Regions from separate parts of the Streptomyces sp. NPDC052687 genome, predicted to be linked through region 1. Evidence: riboswitches for the same ligand, from Rfam matches in the RefSeq annotation. Region 1 holds a riboswitch; the other holds the start of a gene.

Evidence for each region. Region 1 has a riboswitch for glycine ahead of gcvP (aminomethyl-transferring glycine dehydrogenase). Riboswitches for the same ligand answer to the same signal wherever they lie in the genome.
Region 2: linked by a shared signal. The riboswitch ahead of gcvT (glycine cleavage system aminomethyltransferase GcvT) and the one ahead of gcvP (aminomethyl-transferring glycine dehydrogenase) in region 1 are both predicted to bind glycine.

What each region holds. Positions count from the first base shown of each region.
Region 1 is NZ_JBFATR010000044.1:7,551-15,049, reverse strand. Features, by position in the region: gene AB0K92_RS26850 (ABC transporter ATP-binding protein) at 1-581, shown strand, start outside; gene gcvP (aminomethyl-transferring glycine dehydrogenase) at 714-3,599, opposite strand; glycine riboswitch at 3,777-3,871, opposite strand; gene AB0K92_RS26840 (PRC-barrel domain-containing protein) at 3,985-4,356, shown strand; gene AB0K92_RS26835 (DNA polymerase IV) at 4,550-5,932, opposite strand; gene AB0K92_RS26830 (MerR family transcriptional regulator) at 6,098-6,784, opposite strand; gene AB0K92_RS26825 (bifunctional nuclease family protein) at 6,988-7,461, opposite strand.
Region 2 is NZ_JBFATR010000014.1:28,350-35,848, forward strand. Features, by position in the region: gene AB0K92_RS14690 (L-serine ammonia-lyase) at 1-788, opposite strand, end outside; gene glyA (serine hydroxymethyltransferase) at 854-2,119, opposite strand; gene gcvH (glycine cleavage system protein GcvH) at 2,134-2,511, opposite strand; gene gcvT (glycine cleavage system aminomethyltransferase GcvT) at 2,622-3,749, opposite strand; glycine riboswitch at 3,923-4,022, opposite strand; gene AB0K92_RS14710 (AAA family ATPase) at 4,201-4,872, shown strand; gene AB0K92_RS14715 (enhanced serine sensitivity protein SseB) at 4,968-5,759, shown strand; gene AB0K92_RS14720 (enhanced serine sensitivity protein SseB C-terminal domain-containing protein) at 5,976-6,752, shown strand; gene AB0K92_RS14725 (ABC transporter permease) at 7,090-7,499, shown strand, end outside.

The DNA.
Region 1 (7,499 bases):
TGGACGAACCGCTGGCCGCCCTGGACGCCCGTACCCGCCTGGACGTACGGGCGCAGCTGCGCCACCACCTGGCCGGTTTCGAGGCGGTCGCCGTCCTGGTCACCCACGACCCGCTGGACGCCATGGTGCTGGCCGACCGGCTGGTGGTCGTGGAGCACGGCCGGGTCGTCCAGGAGGGCACCCCGGCCGAGATCGCCCGCCGCCCCCGCACCGACTACGTCGCCCAGCTGGTCGGCCTGAACCTCTACAAGGGCACCGCCGACGGACACACCGTCCGCCTCGACGCGGGCCCCGCCATCACCACCACCGAAGACCTCCACGGCCCGGTCTTCGTCGCCTTCCCGCCGGGAGCGGTCACCCTCTACCGCGACCGCCCCACGGGCTCCAGCGCCCGCAACCTGTGGCGCTGCGCGGTCACCGGCCTGGAGACGCACGGCGACCAGATCCGCGCCGCCCTCACCGGCGAGCTTCCCCTGGTCGCGGACCTGACCACGGTCGCCGCCGCCGAGCTGGACCTCCACGCGGGCGCCGAGGTCTGGGCCACGGTCAAGGCCACCCAGACACACGCCTACCCCGCCTGAAAGCCGCGGGGGCCGATAGGTCCGCGAGGTCGGCGATGCCCCCGGAGCGGCCCCGGAACGCGCAAGGGCCCCGCCCCGGCCTGTCCAGACCGGAGCGGGGCCCCACTCACCTCATCAGGGGCGCGAGCGGAATCAGTCCTCGTACGCGTCCAGCGGCGGGCACGAGCACACCAGGTTCCGGTCACCGAACGCCTGGTCGATCCGGCGCACCGGCGGCCAGTACTTGTCGGTGACGGAGACCCCGCCCGGGAAGACGGCCTCCTCGCGGCTGTACGCGTGCTCCCACTCCCCGCCGAGCGCGTCGGCGGTGTGCGGGGCGCCCCGCAGCGGGTTGTCGTCCGCGGGCCACTCACCGGAGCCGACCTTCTCGATCTCCGCGCGGATGGCGATCATCGCGTCGCAGAACCGGTCCAGCTCGGCCAGGTCCTCGGACTCGGTCGGCTCGATCATCAGCGTGCCGGCCACCGGGAAGGACATCGTCGGCGCGTGGAAGCCGTAGTCGATGAGCCGCTTGGCGACGTCGTCGACGCTCACGCCGGTCGCCTTCGTGATCGGACGCAGGTCGATGATGCACTCGTGCGCGACCAGGCCGCCGGGGCCGGTGTAGAGCACCGGGTAGTGCGGCTCCAGGCGCTTGGCGATGTAATTGGCGCTGAGCACGGCCACCTGCGTGGCCCGCTTCAGGCCCTCGCCGCCCATCAGGCGGACGTACGCCCAGGAGATCGGCAGGATGCCCGCGGAGCCCCACGGCGCGGCCGAGACCGGGCCGACGCCCGTCTCGGGGCCGGCGGCCGGCTGGAGCGGGTGGTTCGGCAGGTACGGCGCCAGGTGCTCGCGCACGGCCACCGGGCCGACGCCGGGACCGCCGCCGCCGTGCGGGATGCAGAAGGTCTTGTGCAGGTTCAGGTGCGAGACGTCGCCGCCGAAGTGACCCGGCTTGGCGAGGCCGACCAGCGCGTTCAGGTTGGCGCCGTCGACGTACACCTGGCCGCCGGCCTCGTGGACCTGGGCGCAGATGTCGGAGACGTGCTCCTCGAACACGCCGTGCGTCGACGGGTACGTGATCATGAGCACCGCCAGCTCGTCGCGGTACTGCTCGATCTTGGCCCGCAGGTCGTCGACGTCGATCTCGCCGTCGTCGGCGGTCTTGACGACCACGACCTTCATCCCGGCCATGACAGCACTCGCGGCATTGGTGCCGTGCGCGGAGGAGGGGATCAGGCACACGGTGCGCTGCTCGTCGCCGTTGGCCCGGTGGTAGCCGCGTACGGCCAGCAGACCGGCCAGCTCGCCCTGCGAACCGGCGTTCGGCTGGAGCGACACCTTGTCGTAGCCGGTGACCTCGGCGAGACGCTCCTCCAGCTCGCGGATGAGCGTGAGGTAGCCCTCCGCCTGCTCGGCGGGCGCGAACGGGTGCAGCTGGCCGAACTCCGGCCAGGTGACCGGCTCCATCTCCGTGGTCGCGTTGAGCTTCATGGTGCAGGAGCCCAGCGGGATCATGCCGCGGTCGAGCGCGTAGTCCCGGTCGGCGAGCCGGCGCAGGTAGCGCAGCATGGCCGTCTCGGAACGGTGCTGGTGGAAGACCGGGTGGGTGAGGAAGTCGTCGGTGCGCAGCAGCGCGCCCGGCAGCGCGTCCTCGGTGGCCGCGTCCAGCGCCTCGATGTCGCCCTCGACGCCGAAGGCGCTCCACACGGCGGCCAGCTGGGCGCGGGTGGTGGTCTCGTCGCAGGCGATCGACACCCGGTCGGCGTCGACGAGCCGCAGGTTGACGCCGTTCTCGCGGGCGGCGGCCACGACCTCGGCGGCCCGGCCCGGCACCCGCGCGGTGACCGTGTCGAAGAAGGAGCCGTGGACGACCTCGACCCCGCCGTCGCGCAGGCCCGCGGCCAGCAGCGACGCATACCGGTGGGTGCGCCGCGCGATGCCCGTCAGGCCCTCCGGACCGTGGTAGACGGCGTACATGCCGGCCATCACGGCGAGCAGCACCTGGGCGGTGCAGATGTTGCTGGTCGCCTTCTCACGGCGGATGTGCTGCTCACGCGTCTGCAGCGCGAGGCGGTACGCCTTGTTGCCGTCGGCGTCCACGGACACGCCCACCAGCCGTCCGGGCAGGCTGCGCGCCATCTTCTCCTGGACGGCCATGTAACCGGCGTGCGGGCCGCCGAAGCCCATGGGCACACCGAACCGCTGCGTCGTGCCGACGGCGATGTCCGCGCCCAGCTCACCGGGCGACTTCAGCAGCGTCAGCGCCAGCAGGTCGGCAGCGACGGTGACCAGCGCGCCCCGCTCGTGCGCCTGGTCGATGACGGGCTTGATGTCCCGTACGGCACCGGAGGCGCCGGGGTACTGGACGAGGACGCCGTTGATCTCCCGCCCGTCCAGCTCGGCCGGGATGCCCTCGGCGAGGTCCGCGACGACGACCTCGACGCCGGTCGGTTCGGCGCGGGTCTGGATCACGGCGATGGTCTGCGGCAGCGCGTCCGCGTCGACCAGGAACAGGCCCTTCTTGTTCTTGCCCATGCGCCGGGACAGCGCCATCGCCTCGGCGGCTGCCGTGCCCTCGTCGAGCAGCGAGGCACCGGAGGTCGGCAGGCCGGTGAGGTCGGCGACCATGGTCTGGAAGTTCAGCAGCGCCTCGAGCCGCCCCTGGGAGATCTCCGGCTGGTAGGGCGTGTACGCCGTGTACCAGGCCGGGTTCTCCATCACGTTGCGCAGGATGACGGGCGGCGTGAACGTGCCGTAGTAGCCGAGCCCGATCATGGAGTCGAGGACCTGGTTGCGGTCGGCCAGCTCGCGCAGCTCCGCCAGCACCTCGGCCTCGGAGCGCGCGCCCGGCAGGTCCAGGGCGTCGGCGTTCTTGATCACATCCGGGACCGCGGCGGCGGTGAGCTCGTCCAGCGAGCCGTAGCCGACCTGCGCGAGCATCTTGGCCCGAGCCTCCTGGTCGGGCCCGATGTGGCGCTGCTCGAAGGGAATGCCCTGCTCGAGCTCGGAGAGCGGAATGCGATGGGCGGTCATTGCGGAGGCCTCCTGGTCTGACGCGACCTTCGAGGGACACCACGGCGCGGGTGTCCCGACGGCCTCCCCCTCTGTCATCTCAACCTGAGAGCTTCACCGGATCGCCCCAGGGAGATCCGGCTTTCACCGTCGGTGAGAGCGGAAGCCGTCGACACCCGCCCTGCTTTCCAGAGTGACCTCGTCCGTGCGGTACGTGGGCCTGAGAGATTCCGGGGAGGATTTGCTCCTTCGGCGCCTCCGAGCGAACCGGAGGACTCTCCCGCACGGGGTCAGCAGCCGTTGTCAGCGTACCAGCGAGGTCAACGCCCAGGCGTTCGAGTGGCCGCGTGACCCAAAGTGCTCTTTCGTAGTGCTATCGGATGAGATGCGACCACGTGGAGGGCCCGTGCAGACCGACATCGATCCGCGCAACCTGATCGGCCGCAAGGCGTTCGACCGCAACGGCACCAAGATCGGCACCATCGACGAGGTCTACCTCGACGACGCGACCGGCGTCCCGGAGTGGGCGGCCATACGGACCGGCCTGTTCAGCAGGGACGCCTTCGTCCCGCTGGAGCCCAGCGAGCTGATCGAGGGCAGCCTCCACGTGCCCTTCGACCGCGCCCTGATCAAGGACGCCCCCGACTTCGGCGTGGGCCGCCACCTCTCCCCCGAGCAGGAACTCCAGCTCTACCACCACTACGGCCTCGACCTCGCGCCCCCGCCGGCCCTGCCCGACCGCGACTTCGGCAAGGTCGCGGGCACGGACGAGACCTGAAGACCCCGGGGTGAGCGGGCAGGGGCAGGGCCGAACCGGGCACCCACCGGCTTCACCCACCGAGCCCGCTCGCCCACCACAGCCCCGACCGCTCACCCCGGGCACCATCCTCACCGCCCTCGCTCAGCTCTCCACGGCCCTCACAGCCCGCCCAGCTCTCACGGCCCTCCGGGAGCACCACGCATCCGGCCCCTCATCCAGGCACCACTCGCGCCCCGTCCCCCGCGGCCGCCTCTCCCCCGGGTCTTCGCGCGACCAACGGCAACGGCTCGGCCGGCTCCAGCGCCGGATCGTCGGTCCGGAACGTCCGCACCCGCCCCGGCTCCGAGTCAGGGGTCTCGAACCGCACGGTCACCCTCCCCAGCCCGCTGCCCTGCACCCAGCCGTGTCCGTACTCGGCGTGCCGCACGTCGTGCCCCGCCGGCCACCGCCGCTCGGCCTGCTCCGCCTCCACCGGCGCCTGCTCCTCGGGCGCCTCCTCCAGGGGTCCGTCCTCCCGCACCCCCGCCGCCTGTGCGAACAGATCCTCCTGCGTGTAGTCGGCGAGACCGGTGACCCCGACCCCCAGCAGCCGTACGCCGCCCGTGGTGTCCACCGACTCCAGCAGCCGCGCCGCGGCCTCCCGCACCACCGCCGGGTCGTCCGTGGGCCCGCGCAGCGTCTCGGACCGGGTCAGCGTGGAGAAGTCATACCGCCGCACCTTCAGCACGATGGTCCGCCCCGACAGCCCCGCGCCCCGCAGCCGCCGCACACACCGGTCCGCCAGCCGCCGCACCTCCAGCCCCACCCGGAGCCGGTCGTGGATGTCCACGTCGTAGGTGTCCTCGACCGACACCGACTTGGCCTCCCGCTCGGCCACCACCGGCCGGTCGTCCCGCGCCAGCGCCATCGCGTGGAGCGCGTGCCCGTGCGCCTTGCCCAGCAGCCGCACCAGCTCGTCCTCGCCCGCCTCGGCCAGCTCACCGACCGTGGTGATGCCGGCCCGCCGCAGATGGTCGCCCGTGGCCGGCCCCACCCCCGGCAGCGTGCGCACCGGCATCGGCTCCAGCAGCGCCCGCTCCGTGCCCGGCGGGATCAGCACCAGTCCGTCGGGCTTGGCCTGCTCGGAGGCGATCTTCGCGAGCATCTTGGAGGCCGCCAGCCCCACCGACCCGGTCAGGCCGGTCACCTCCCGGATGCCGGCGCGCAGCCTCGCCCCGGCCAGCCGCGCCGACTTCTCGTCCCACGCCGCGCCCCCGGCCTCCAGATCGACGAACGCCTCGTCGAGACTCAACGGCTCCACCAGTGGCGACAGCGACCGCAGCAGCCCCATCACCTGCTCGCTGATCGACCGGTAGAACTGGAAGCGCGGCACCAGATACGCGGCATTCGGCGCCAGCCGCCGCGCCTGCGCCATCGGCATCGCCGAGTGCACCCCGAAGACCCGGGCCTCGTACGAGGCGGTGGCCACCACCCCTCGTGGCCCCAGCCCGCCCACGATGACGGGTTTCCCGCGCAGGCTCGGCTTCGACGCCTGCTCCACCGAGGCGAAGAAGGCGTCCATGTCGAGATGCAGGATCGTCGGCGCGGTTCTCACATCTCCGATGCTGCACCACACCACTGACAATGCGGCCACGCGGCCACGTCACCGGCCGGCCAGCACACCGCGCGGACCGCTGCGGGCCGCGTCCGCACCGCGGAAACCGCTTCACTCCCCGCGACCGATCAGCCCCGTCTCAGGGCGCCACAGGGCGCGACCGTCTCAGACCGCGCGGTTGCGCCGCCGCGCCAGCTCGTCGGCCGGATTGTGCCCGACCAGCGTCTCCCCCGTGTCGACGCGCTCACCGTGCAGCTGGGACAGCGCGTTCTCGACGTCCCGCCACACCACGCCGACCGCGATCCCGAAGATCCCCTGACCGCCTTGGAGCAGCGCGTGGACCTCGTCGGGCGAGGTGCACTCGTACACCGTCGCACCGTCGCTCATCAGCGTCATACGCTCAAGATCACGGAACCCGCGTTCCCTGAGGTGCTGAACGGCGGTGCGGATGTTCTGCAACGACACCCCGGTGTCGAGGAACCGCTTGACGATCTTCAGGACCACCACGTCCCGGAAGCTGTACAGCCGCTGCGTCCCCGACCCGTAGGCGGGCCGCACGCTCGGTTCGACCAGGCCCGTGCGCGCCCAGTAGTCCAGTTGCCGGTAGGTGATGCCCGCCGCCGCGCAGGCCGTCGGACCTCGGTAGCCGACCTCCTCGGTCGCATCGGACGCCGCCCCTCCGTCGCCGGGTACAGCCACCGGCCGCGGCGCAGCGTGACCGGCCGCCCGCCCAAGCGGGTACGGACCGCTCTCCGCCGGACTGCGTCCGGTGGCACCCCCAGCCGTACCGTCGCCGCTGCTTCTCACGCCGACCTCCGTCCTTGACCTGCCTTCTCGACGGTAGGCAGTCACCAAGGGTGCGTCAACGATCGCCACACTCGGCACGCCGAGTGATAATCACCCTAAGAGTGGTTTCCCGTACCCCACCGCGGGGAAAGGCTAGCCGAATGCTCTCGGCGGAGGCCGCAGGACGCTCTCAGGCGCCGCCGGCACATGCCGCGGCGCGCTGCACCAAGGGGCCGGTCCGCCGCCGAGGCCCGCCGGACCGTTCCGCCTCACTGGTTGCTGGTGCCGAAGTCCTCGGGCGAGATCTGGTCCAGGAACTCGCGGAACTTCTCCACCTCGTCCTCCTGCTCGTCCGGGATCGCGATACCGGCGTCGTCCAGCACCCCGTCACTGCCGTAGATCGGCGTTCCGGTGCGCAGGGCCAGCGCTATGGCATCGGACGGACGGGCGCTCACCTCGACCCCGCTGGCGAAGACCAGCTCCGCGTAGAAGACGCCTTCCCGCAGATCCGTGATGCGGACTTCGGTGAGCTCCTGGCCGACGGCCTCCAGCACGTCCTTGAACAGGTCGTGGGTCAGCGGTCGCGCGGGGGCCATGCCCTGCTGGGCGAAGGCGATCGCCGTCGCCTCCCCCGGCCCGATCCAGATGGGGAGGTAGCGGTCGCCTCCCACTTCGCGCAGGAGCACGATCGGTTGGTTGGAGGGCATCTCGACCCGGACACCTACGACATCGAGCTCGTTCACACAGCAACCCTAGGCCGTGCTCGGGACGTTTGGGTAGT
Region 2 (7,499 bases), on a different contig from region 1:
TCCATCGCCAGGGCCTGCGGATCGCCCTCGGAGCGCAGCTTGCGCGCGGTCGTCGCCGCCCGGCGCTTGACCCGCAGCCCGCCCGGCAGGATGCCCTCGCGGGACATGCCGCGCTCCACGCACTCGCGCATCACCCGCCAGATCTCCAGCAGGCCCGCGCGGATCTCCTCCTCGGTGCGCCAGGCCCGCTCGTTCTCCAGCATCAGCGCGGAGATCGACAGGCCGGTCTCCTTGGTCAGGCGCAGCAGCTCGTCACCGGTGCGGAAGGGGTACTTCAGCACCGTGTCGTCGAGCTTGATGCGGTCCGCGCCGACCGCGTCCTCGTCGACGACGAAACCGCCGCCCACCGAGTAGTACGTCTTGGTCAGCAGCTCGGCGCCGTCGGCGTCGTACGCCCACAGCGTCATGCCGTTGGCGTGGTACGGCAGCGTCTTGCGGCGGTGCAGGACCAGGTCCGCGTCGAAGTCGAAGGCGATCTCGCGCTCGCCGAGCAGCCGCAGCCGGCGCTCGGCCTTGATCGTCTCCACCCGCTCGTCGGCGGTCTCCACGTCGACCGTGCGCGGCGAGTCGCCCTCCAGGCCGAGCAGCACCGCCTTGGGGGTGCCGTGGCCGTGCCCGGTGGCGCCCAGCGAGCCGTACAGCTCGGTGCGGACGGTGGTGACCGAGTCCAGCAGGCCCTCGTTGCGCAGCCGGCGCGCGAACATGCGGGCCGCGCGCATCGGGCCGACCGTGTGGGAACTGGACGGGCCGATGCCGATCGAGAACAGGTCGAAGACCGAGATGGCCACGTCAGACTCCTCGCAATACGGGTGGTGGCGGGGCACCCGGTGGGGTGCCCCGCACGGGGTGGTGCTTACTTGCCGACGCTCGGGTAGAGCGGGTGCTTGTCCGCCAGGGCGGTGACCCTGGACTTCAGTGCCTCGATGTCGCAGGCGGGCTTGAGCGCCTGCGCGATCACGTCCGCGACCTCGCGGAAGTCCTCGGCCGTGAAACCGCGGGTGGCGAGCGCGGGCGTGCCGATCCGCAGGCCGGACGTCACCATCGGCGGACGCGGGTCGTTGGGGACCGCGTTGCGGTTGACGGTGATGCCGACCTCGTGGAGCCGGTCCTCGGCCTGCTGCCCGTCCAGCTCCGACTCACGCAGGTCGACCAGGACGAGGTGGACGTCGGTGCCGCCGGTGAGGACGTTGATCCCGGCCTCGCGCGCGTCCGGGGCGGTCAGCCGCTCGGCGAGGATCCGCGCGCCTTCCACTGTACGGCGCTGGCGCTCCTTGAACTCCTCCGAGGCGGCGATCTTGAAGGAGACCGCCTTGGCCGCGATCACGTGCTCCAGGGGGCCGCCCTGGAAACCGGGGAAGACGGCGGAGTTCAGCTTCTTCGCGAACTCCTTGCCGCGGGCGAGGATGATGCCGCCGCGCGGGCCGCCCAGCGTCTTGTGCGTGGTGGACGTCACGACGTCGGCGTACGGCACCGGGTTCTCGTGCAGCCCCGCGGCGACCAGGCCGGCGAAGTGCGCCATGTCGACCCACAGGTACGCCTCGACCTCGTCGGCGATCCGGCGGAACTCGGCGAAGTCGAGCCGGCGCGGGTACGCCGACCAGCCCGCGATGATCACCTTGGGGCGGTGCTCCTTGGCGAGCCGCTCGACCTCGGCCATGTCGACCAGGCCGTTGTCGTCCACGTGGTACGCGACCACGTCGAACTGCTTGCCGGAGAAGTTCAGCCGCATCCCGTGGGTGAGGTGACCGCCGTGCGCCAGGTCCAGGCCCAGGATGGTGTCGCCGGGCTGGGCCAGGGCGAACAGCGCGGCCTGGTTGGCGGAGGCGCCCGAGTGCGGCTGCACGTTGGCGTACTCGGCGCCGAACAGCTCCTTGACCCGGTCGATGGCGAGCTGCTCGGTGACGTCGACGTGCTCGCAGCCGCCGTAGTAGCGGCGGCCCGGGTAGCCCTCGGCGTACTTGTTGGTCAGGACCGAGCCCTGGGCCTCCATGACCGCCAGCGGGGCGAAGTTCTCGGAGGCGATCATCTCCAGGGTGGACTGCTGGCGGCGCAGCTCCGCGTCGACGGCGGCCGCGACCTCCGGGTCCAGCTCGTGCAGGGGCGTGTTCAGGACAGTCATCGGTGGCGGGCTCCTCAGCCGGCGGAAAAGGCGGTGTACTCGTCGGCGGAGAGCAGGTCGGACGGCTCCTCCGTGACGCGTACCTTGAACAGCCAGCCGCCCTCGAAGGGGGCGGAGTTCACCAGCGACGGGTCGTTGACGACGTCCTCGTTGACCTCGGTGACCTCGCCGGACACCGGGGAGTACAGGTCGCTGACCGACTTGGTCGACTCCAGCTCGCCGCAGGTCTCGCCCGCGGACACGGTGTCACCGACCTCCGGGAGCTGCACGAAGACGACATCGCCGAGCGCGTTGGCCGCGTGCTCCGTGATGCCGACCGTCGCGACGCCGTCCTCGGCGGCCGACAGCCACTCGTGCTCCTTGCTGTAGCGCAGCTGCTGGGGGTTGCTCATGGCCTGAATTCTCCTGTACGCGGGGGAGTGCTGATGAATGGGGGACTGCCGGAACCGTGCGTGAGCAGCGCGAATGTGCGCGGTGTCACGTACGGGACCGCGCTCGGTGGCTACTTCTGGCGCTTGTAGAAGGGGAGCGCGACGACCTCGTACGGCTCGTGACTGCCCCGGATGTCCACGCCCACGCCCGGCGTGCCCGGAGCGGCGTGCGCGGCGTCCACGTAGGCCATGGCGATCGGCTTGCCCAGCGTCGGGGAGGGCGCGCCGGAGGTGACCTCGCCGATGACCTCGCCGTCCGCGACGACCGCGTACCCGGCGCGCGGGACCCGGCGGCCCTCGGCGACCAGCCCGACGAGGACGCGGGGCGGGTTCTGCCCGGCGCGCGCGGCGGCCTCGGCGAGCGCCTCGCGGCCCACGAAGTCGCCCTCCTTGTCGAACTTGACCACCCGGCCGAGCCCGGCGTCGAACGGGGTCAGCGAGGTCGACAGCTCGTGCCCGTACAGCGGCATGCCCGCCTCCAGGCGCAGGGTGTCCCGGCAGGACAGGCCGCACGGCACCAGACCCGCGCCCTCTCCGGCCTTGGTCAGCGCCTGCCACAGCTCCACGGCGTGCTCCGGCCTCACGAACAGCTCGAAGCCGTCCTCGCCGGTGTAGCCGGTGCGGGCGATCAGCGCGGGGACGCCGGCGACGGTGCCGGGCAGCCCGGCGTAGTACTTCAGGCCGTCGAGGTCGGCGTCGGTGACGCTCGCCAGGATCTGCGGGGACGCCGGGCCCTGGACGGCGATCAGCGCGTACGCGTCCCGGTCGTCGCGCACCTCGGCGTCGAAGCCGGCGGAGCGCTCGGTGAGCGCGTCGAGCACGACCTGGGCGTTGGAGGCGTTGGCCACGACCATGTACTCGGTCTCGGCCAGGCGGTAGACGATCAGGTCGTCGAGGATGCCGCCGTCCTCCCGGCAGATCATGGTGTAGCGGGCGCGGCCCACGCCGACGGAGGCGATGTTGCCGACCAGGGCGTAGTTCAGCAGCGCGGCGGCCTGGGGACCGGTCACGGTGATCTCACCCATGTGGGAGAGGTCGAAGAGGCCGGCCCTGGTGCGCACGGCGTGGTGCTCGTCGCGCTCCGAGCCGTAGCGCAGCGGCATGTCCCAGCCGGCGAAGTCGGTCATCGTCGCGCCCAGCGAGCGATGCACGGCATCGAGCGCGGTGTGACGCTTCTGCGAGGGTTCGGTACTGCTCATCGGTCGGTCGTCTCCCAGGGCATGAACGCATGCGGGCGAGGGCAGGTCCTCCCCATCTGTCATCGGAACCTGAGAGGTTCGCCACGACCGCCAGTGGGACGATCACGGCTTGCACCTTGGGTGGGGCCGGATCTCCTCGCCGAGGACGGGAGCGGCCCGCTTTTCAGATGTGCCTCGCCCGCGCGGTAACGGGGCCTGAGAGATTCAAGGGAGGGACTTGCTCCTTCGGCGCCCCGGCGACACGGTGGCCGGGGACTCTCCCGCGCGGATTCAAACGGCCGGTATGCAGTTGGCGCGCACATCATTGCACGCCGCGCCGGATCGTGGCAGACCACATCTGTAACCGGGCTGTGGCGGTACGAGAACGAAAACACGAGACATCGCGGATTACCTTCTCTTTACACTCGATGGGCATGGGAACACGTGAACCGCCCCAGGGAGGACGATCACGGTGAACAGGACCAGGGCGTACGCGACCACCACCGGCATCGCGATGCCCGGCCGGCCGGGCGTTCCGGTGAAGGAGGCCTGCCCCTCGCTGCCCGCACCCGTCGTCCGCGACCTGCGCGAGCGCGGCGGCCGCAGCCCGCACGCGCTGCTCTTCGGACCCCGGGACCTCGCGGTCGTCACCGGACTGCCCGGCAGCGGCAAGTCGACCCTGATGCGCCGCACGGTGCGCGGCGCCCGGCGCGTCGACTCCCAGGACACCCGCGACCGCTTCGACCGCCGGACGCCGCCCTGGCTGCCGTACGCGGTCTACCGCCCCCTGGTCCGCCTCGCCCACTACGCCGGTCTGCGCCGCGCCCTGCGCACCGGCGAGGGCGTCGTCGTCCACGACTGCGGCACCCAGGCCTGGGTGCGCCGCTGGCTGGCCCGCGAGGCCCGCCGCCGCGGCGGCACCCTCCACCTGCTGCTCCTCGACGTCACCCCCGCACAGGCGCTGGCCGGCCAGCGCGCCCGCGGCCGCGGCGTCTCGCGGTACGCCTTCCTCCGCCACCGCGCCGCCGCCACCCGTCTCCTGCACGCCATCGAACACGGCCGGCTCCCGCGGGGCTGCACCTCCGCCGTCCTCCTCGACCGCGACGCCGCGAACACCCTCCGCCGCATCGGCTTCACGGGCTGAGCAAACGGGGCCGCGCGGGCGGCACGGGGCCCGGACGCACCCGTTAGCCTGGGCGGGCACAGGCAGTGCAGTGTTCTTGAGCAGGCGGTAGGCAGATGGACTTCCCGGCGGGTTTTTCCGCGGACTTCCCGGCGCAGACGCACCCGCAGCCGCACGGCGGCTGGCCCGGCAACGAGTTGGAGGAGGTGCTGTCCGCGTCCCTCGGGGCGGGCCCGTCGGCCGGCGGGCGCATCGTCGAGGTGCTCGGCCGCAGCTTCGTGTGGGTGCCGCTGCCGCAGGGCGGCGGGCCGGACAGCGGCTCGCTCGACCTGCCGGCCATGGAGATCGAGGGCCAGGCCTACGTCCCGGTGTTCAGCTCCGAGGAGCAACTGCGCCAGGTCGCCGGCGCCCACATGGCGTACACGATCGCCCCGGCCGTGGAGTTCGCGCGCGGGCTGCCGCCGCAGGCCGGCATCGCCCTGAACCCCGGCGGTGTGGTCGGCGTCCCGCTGCCGCCGCCCGCCGTCGCCGAGCTGTGCCGGGCCGGCCGCACCCCCCTGGACGGGTCCGCGAGCGGCGGCCGCGTCCGCCTGTTCGAACCGGACTGGCAGGACGACCCGGTCGACTTCCTCTCCGCCGCCTCCGCCGAGTTCGACGGCACCGCGGCCGTGCTCACCGCCCGCCGCTGCCTCGCGGCCATCGAGACCGCCGACCCGGTGATGTTCGTCGGCGTCGAACTCGCCCCGTGGGAGGGCGACGCCCGCGCCCTGCCCCTGGACGCCCTCGGCCGGGCCCTGGCCAGGGTCCCCGTGCGGTGGCCCGTCAACCTGGTCCTCCTCGACGTGGCGGAGGATCCGGTGGGCCGCTGGATGCGCGAGCGGGTCCGCCCCTTCTACACCCGGGGCTGAAGCGCCCCCAGGGACGCGGTGCGGTGCCGGGACGCGGCTGTGCCCCATGCGCCCCCTGGGGCGCGACCGGCCGTGCGCCGGCCGCGGCCGCGATACGGCACCGGCCCGACCCGGCGGGCACCCTTAAGCTAGGGCACGGCTCGAAAAACAGGGCGTTATACGAAGGGGCGTTGAAGAGTGAGCGCTGGCACGGCCGCCGCAGGCCAGGTCGAGCACATGCTGCGCCAGGTCACCCCCGGCCGCTACGACGCCTACGAGGCCCTGCTGCGCGCCCTCGCGACTCCCTCGTCCGGCCAGGTCTGGATGCTGCTGTGGCACGGCCAGGCCGGCAGCCCCGACGCCCAGTACGGCACGATGGAGGTCGACGGCCACGGGTACGCCCCCTGCGTCACCTCCGCCCAGGAGCTGTCCGCCAGCGGCTGGAACCGCAGCTACGAAGTGGTCGACGGCGTCGACGTGGCCCGCACCCTCTACCCCGAGCACTACGGCCTCTGGCTGAACCCGCACGCCCCCGGCGGCGGCGTCGGCATCCCCTGGCTCGATCTGCGCCGGATCGCCACGGGCCTGGACCGCCAGCCCGCCGGGCCGCTGCGGCTCGCCGAGCCGACCATCGAGATCCCCGCGTTCTACGCCCTGCTCACCCAGAACGCCCACCGCACCCCCGCGGTGCGCTCACTGCGCCGCGCCTGGGTGCAGCCCGCGCTCGGCGCCCCGTACCTCGCCATCGGGCTGGACGTGTACGACACCTCCCCGGCCGCCGTCGACTCGGTGCGCGCGATGATGCAGCAGTCCATCGGCGCCGTACCGGACGGCCTGCCGGTGTCGACGGTCGCGATGTCCGACCCGTACGACCCCGTCGCGATGTGGCTGCGCGCCCACGCCCGCCCGTTCTACGACCGCGAGGCGCACGCGGTGCCCGCGCAGCCGCCCGCGCAGGCCCCGGCGGCCGGCTACGGCTACCCGCCGGCACCGCCCGTCCAGGGCCGCTACTGACCGCCCGCGGACGCCGTCCGCATCCCGGTCGGATGCGGGCCCCCGGCATCTCTGCGCGCGTAGACGTAGGGCAGAAAAGGCAGTTATGTCCTGATTGCCCCAACTGGTCCGCGTCCGGCCCGCGTTACACACCGTTCGGATAACGGAACCCGGCAGACAGCATCACGGTTACGCATCCATTCACCGCCAAGTCTGGCAACAGATCGCCAAAGCGTTGAAGACTCCCGCACCAGGGGTGTTCGCCCGGGTGTTCGCCCCTTGTGTACGACGGACTGATCACGCCGCTACAGCGGCAAGTGCGGGCCGGCTACCGCCGGTTGAGAGGGGTCCCTGCCAGATGACGGCACCATTGCACGAGCCGACCGCGGAAGCGGCTCCGAGTGCGGCCGAGGAAGCGGCGCTGGCCGGCGGCGAGGCGAAGGCCGTACAGGGACGTTCCCTGGGGCGCATCGCCTGGGAACGGCTGAAGCGCGACAAACTGGCCCTCGCGGGCGGCATCGTGGTGCTGTTCCTGATCCTGGTCGCCGTGCTCGCGCCGGTGATCACCGGACTCGCCGGACAGGACCCCGAGGCCCACCACGAGGACCTCATCGACCCGCTGTTCGGCACCCCGGTCGGCTCCTTCGGCGGCATCAGCGGCGAGCACTGGCTCGGCGTCGAGCCGGTCAACGGCCGCGACATCTTCGCCCGTATCGTCTACGGCGCCCAGATCTCGCTGCTCGTCGGCTTCCTGTCGGCGATCGTCGC